2 regions of the Hydrogenophaga pseudoflava genome follow, and region 1 is predicted to be linked to the other one. Evidence: predicted binding sites of a transcription regulator. Region 1 holds the regulator's gene; the other holds the start of a gene.
What was found. Region 1 encodes FNR, which switches genes on or off when oxygen is low (the NO sensors DNR and NnrR bind a similar motif). Its sites were predicted from a motif close to TTGATNNNNATCAA; they were not measured.
Positions count from the first base shown of each region.

Region 1 (2,450 bases):
CGACATAGACATACCCCGCATCACTCATGGCATCCAGCGAAGCCGACAGCATCGACAGCTTGTCTCCCGCGCTGGGCAGTTCGGCAGCGACGATTCGCCGTTGCGGCTTGAAACGCGCCGGAAGATGCGCGTAGGCATACAGCGCGATGCGGTCGGGGCGCAACTGGTTGACTTGGGCAAGCGTACGGGCAAACGACTCAGGGGTCTGCAGCGGCAGCCCATAAATGAGGTCCACGTTGACCGACTCAAACCCGATCTTGCGGGCTGTCTCGACCAGTGCGAACACCTGTTCGGCCGGCTGCACCCGGTGCACCGCTTTCTGAACAGCAGGATCGAAATCCTGGACACCGAAACTCAGGCGGTTGAACCCCAGCCTGGCCAGGGTCTGCAAACGCTGGTCCGTCACGGTGCGGGGGTCGACCTCAATGGAGTACTCGCCTCCGGGCACGAGAGTGAAGTTGCGCCGGATCATCGTCAGCAGATCTTCCAGCTCGGCGTCGGACAGGAAGGTCGGCGTCCCTCCTCCCAGATGCAGCTGGGACACGGCATGCCCCTTGCCGAAATGCTGCACCTGCAACTCCACCTCACGCGACAGATACCGCAGGTACTCCGCAGCCCTCTCGTGGTGCTTGGTAATGACCTTGTTGCAGGCACAGTAGTAGCAAACGGACTCGCAGAAAGGAATATGGACGTACAGCGACAACGGCAGCGCGAGCGAGCCTGCCCGACGCTGTTCCAGCGCCTGGATGTAGTCGCTCTCCGTGAACGCTTCTACAAAGCGGTCCGCGGTGGGGTACGAGGTGTAGCGGGGCCCCGGGATGTCGAATCGCTTGAGCAATTCGTCTGAAATGGCGTGACTCACAAACAATTCTCCAGTTCTCAGCGCGAATGTGCACCAAGGCAGAAATCGCACCCTTGATCAAGATCAAGGGCCGTCCAAGCCCCGGGTTTTCCCCCATGCGTGCAACGAGGATGAGCGCGCCCGCCTTGCTGGCACTTGTGGCCATGCGTTAAGCTTCGGGAGAAATCTGGAAGATTTATGGACATTCACAGCATCAAAGTCGCCTGTTCCAGCTGCAACCTTCGGGAGTTGTGTTTGCCAATGGGCCTCAATCCCGAGGAAATGGGCAAGCTGGACACCGTGATCTCCACGCGCAGGAGGATCAAGCGGGGAACCGCGCTGTTCAACACCGGCGACAAGTTCACTTCGCTCTACGCAGTGCGCTCGGGCTTCTTCAAAACCTGCGTGACCACGGCCGATGGGCGAGACCAGGTCACCGGCTTCCAGATGACCGGAGAAATCATCGGCATGGACGGCATCGTCAGCGACCGCCATTCCTGCGACGCGATTGCGCTTGAGGACGCCGAGGTCTGTGTGATGCCGTTTGACCAGGTCGAGGAACTCTCGCGGGAGTTCACCACACTGCAACACCATGTCCACAAGATCATGAGCCGGGAAATCGTCCGCGATCACAGTGTCATGCTGCTGCTGGGCAGCATGCGTGCCGAGGAACGTCTCGCAGCGTTCCTTCTCAATCTCGTCCAGCGTCTGCATGCACGAGGTTTCTCGCAGTCAGAGCTCATCCTTCGGATGACCCGGGAGGAGATTGGAAGTTACCTGGGCATGAAGCTCGAGACCGTGAGCAGGACTTTCTCGAAGTTCGTTGAGGAAGGCACCATCGAAGTCAAACAACGCTACGTACACATCAAGAACACCGATGCACTCAAGCAGATCGTGAACCCTCAGAGCTGCCGTTGAGTCTGGGCGTTTGAACGAAAGAAACCCCGCTTGGGCCCAAGGCCTGAGCGGGGTTTCTCTTTGTGTGCAATCCGAGGGTTAGCCGCACCCGCCGTTGCGGGCGCAGTCCCGGGGGCGCTCCGCTTCGGGAACCGGGCAGCGGTTGACTTCGAACGGAGACATGGACAACAGGGTGGTCAGCGCGCTCGATGCCATGGTGACGCCCCAGAACACAAAGAACGCCAAGGTGTAGATGGCTTGGCGAGACAACTCCAGGGGGCTGCCGAACCAATGGAGATCACCAGGGTCGACCATGGCGAAAACAACCATCTCAAGCACAGCAGCCACCAGAAAGGCAGGCCAGGCTATCCACATCCACCGCTGAGCATTCATGATGCGTCTCCTTCACTCCTGTGTTGTCACATCCGGCGGTGTGGCGTCCTACTTGGAGGGTGCCGCCGGGACGACGGGAGAGGCGGCGTGATTGCGGGCCTGATGGGCCGGCTGCAACTTGGCCATCGCATCGACCTTGGCCTGCCCTTCCAGCCGCTGAGCCGCCGCAAGATCCCTTTCGTAGTCGGACTTGTTGAGCACAGGGTCCGGATTCTTCACCGCGATGACCACGGTGACCAAGCCGGCAACGATCACCAGCAAAGGACCTCCCACCACCATCCACATGTGCGGGACTTTCCACCAGGGCGTGCTTGGCGCG
Region 1 is NZ_CP037867.1:3,128,696-3,131,145, forward strand. It holds gene hemN (oxygen-independent coproporphyrinogen III oxidase) at 1-862, opposite strand, end outside; gene fnr (fumarate/nitrate reduction transcriptional regulator Fnr) at 1,040-1,759, shown strand; gene HPF_RS14975 (hypothetical protein) at 1,838-2,131, opposite strand; gene HPF_RS14980 (FixH family protein) at 2,180-2,416, opposite strand.

Region 2 (2,450 bases), 970 kb from region 1:
CTCTCGGCCAGCTCAGGGGTCAAATCCTGCGGCTCCACACCGATCCAGCCCCGGGTGACCTTGCCATCGCGCACGATGGCGTCCATCACGCTGCGCGCGGTGGAGGTGGGGATGGCAAAACCGATGCCCATCGACCCGCCCGAACGCGAATAGATCGCGGTATTGATGCCCATCAGGTGTCCGTGGATATCCACCAGCGCACCGCCCGAATTGCCCGGGTTGATGGCTGCATCGGTCTGGATGAAGTTCTCGAACGTGTTGATGCCCAGCTGGGTGCGTCCCAGGGCACTGACGATGCCGCTCGTCACGGTCTGACCGACCCCGAAGGGGTTGCCGATGGCCAGCACCTGGTCGCCGATGAACAGCGCCTCGGAATTGCCCAGGGTGATCACGGGCAGGCCACCGAGATTGATCTTCAGGATGGCCAGATCGGTTTCCGGGTCGGTGCCGATGACCTGGGCGGTGCTTCGCCGGCCATCGTTGAGCACCACCTCAATCTGGTCTGCTTCTTCGATCACGTGGTTGTTGGTGAGGATGTAACCCGCTTCGCTCACGATCACTCCGGAGCCCAGTCCGGCCTGAGGTTGTCCCTGTCCCTGCTCTCCAAAGAAGAATCGGAACCAGGGGTCGGCCATCTGCGCCTGATCGGGGGCCTTGCTGGTGTTGATGCTCACGACCGCAGGGGAGGCCCGCTTGGCCGCTTCCCTGAAGCTGTTGGGCGACGGTTCGCCAGAGAGAGTTCCGGGCGATTCAATCACCGGCACCACCGCAGGCAGCACATTGCGTCGGTCCAGCCAGTGGGGTTTGAGCGTGCCCACGACAAAAAGGACAGCCACCGCAACAGTGACGGTTTGGGCAAAGAGGAGCCAGATGCGTTTCATGGTGAACGGGTGCAAAAGGAACGGGCGCTCGGGAGCGTTTCGCGGCATCCCTGCTGACATTGTCACGTATATGACCACGCGGCTCGCCGGTTCAAGCCGATTGATGCAGGTCAATGCGGCCGGCGCGGCTTGGAGATGCAATGGCCGTCTGTTGTCACAGAGGACTGGAGCACACAATGAAAGCCATTGCAGATCTTTTTTCAACCGACTATGGCCTTTTCAGCGTCGCTGGCATCGCTTTCATGATCGGTATGGCGATCTGGTTCTACCGGTTCTTCAACCGCAAGATGGTGGAGTCCGAGCGCGCCGAGCGCAAGCGCGGCTGAGCAGCACCTGTCGAGGCCGCGTCCCCGGGTGGGCGATGACAAAATAGAACGCTGCCGCCAGGATGTCCGTGGCGGCCGGTTCTGATATCACCGCCTCCATGCCACCCGATACATCTCCCGGTCAAGGCGTCTCGCGCGACGAACTGCTCGCAGCCTGCGACCGCCTCCTGCAACCTGCGCTTTTCAAGGACTACGGACCCAACGGTCTTCAGGTGGAGGGTCGGGCGCGGGTGCGCAAGCTGGTCAGCGGAGTGACCGCCAGCCTGGCGTTCATTGATGCGGCCATCGACGCTGGTGCAGACGCCCTGTTCGTGCACCACGGACTGTTCTGGCGTGGTCAGGATGGACGGGTGACGGGCTGGATGAAACAGCGTCTGGCGCGCCTGCTCTCACACGACATCAATCTGCTGGCGTATCACCTGCCGCTGGATGCACACGCCGAGCTGGGCAACAACGCGCAGCTAGCGCGCCGCATCGGTGTCCGTTTGCTGGAAGCAGACGGAGGGCGTTTCGGCGACCAGTCGCTGGGTTTCCTGGGTTTGCGCCCACCGGCGCCGGCTGCCGAGCTGCTCAAGGACATCGAGAGTGCCTTGGGGCGCTCCGCGCTGCTGGTGGGCGATCCGGGGCGCCGCGTGGAGCGCGTGGCGATCTGCACGGGTGGTGCCCAGGGCTATTTCGAGGCGGCCATCGCCGCGGGTGCCGACGTGTTCATCACGGGGGAGATATCGGAGCCCCAGACACACTACGCGCGGGAAGCCGGTGTGGCCTATATCGCCTGTGGTCATCACGCTTCAGAGCGCTACGGAGCGCCAGCGGTGGCAGATCACTTGGCGGAGCTGCTCGGCATTGATCATCAGTTCATCGACATTCCCAACCCGGCATGACACCGTGAGCACTCCTGTTTCCGAGAATCCCAGGCGTCGCCGCCCGCTTGTCATCACCATGGGAGACCCCGCTGGGATCGGACCCGAGATCGTGGTCCGTGCTTTGCTGGAACGCCCCGATCTGCAGGAGCAGGTGGTGGTGGCCGGTGATGCGGCCACCCTGCGGCGCGCCGCGGAAGTGGTCCGGCTGCAGCGCGGTGGTGTTCCGCTTGACGTGGTGGTGCTCGATGGGCCGGGGGAATGGGCTCATGCAGCTCGCCAAGGGCTCGCATTGATACAGACCTGTGCGCCGGGCCTATTGGTGCCATGGGGCCGAATCAGTGCCGAAGCCGGCCGAGCCGCAGCTGACAGCATTGCTG
Region 2 is NZ_CP037867.1:4,101,110-4,103,559, reverse strand. It holds gene HPF_RS19760 (trypsin-like peptidase domain-containing protein) at 1-881, opposite strand, end outside; gene HPF_RS19755 (DUF3149 domain-containing protein) at 1,058-1,207, shown strand; gene HPF_RS19750 (Nif3-like dinuclear metal center hexameric protein) at 1,306-2,091, shown strand; gene pdxA (4-hydroxythreonine-4-phosphate dehydrogenase PdxA) at 2,096-2,450, shown strand, end outside.
Region 2: HPF_RS19755 (DUF3149 domain-containing protein) is a predicted target of FNR. The motif match lies at 982-995, and genes of this name have one in related genera.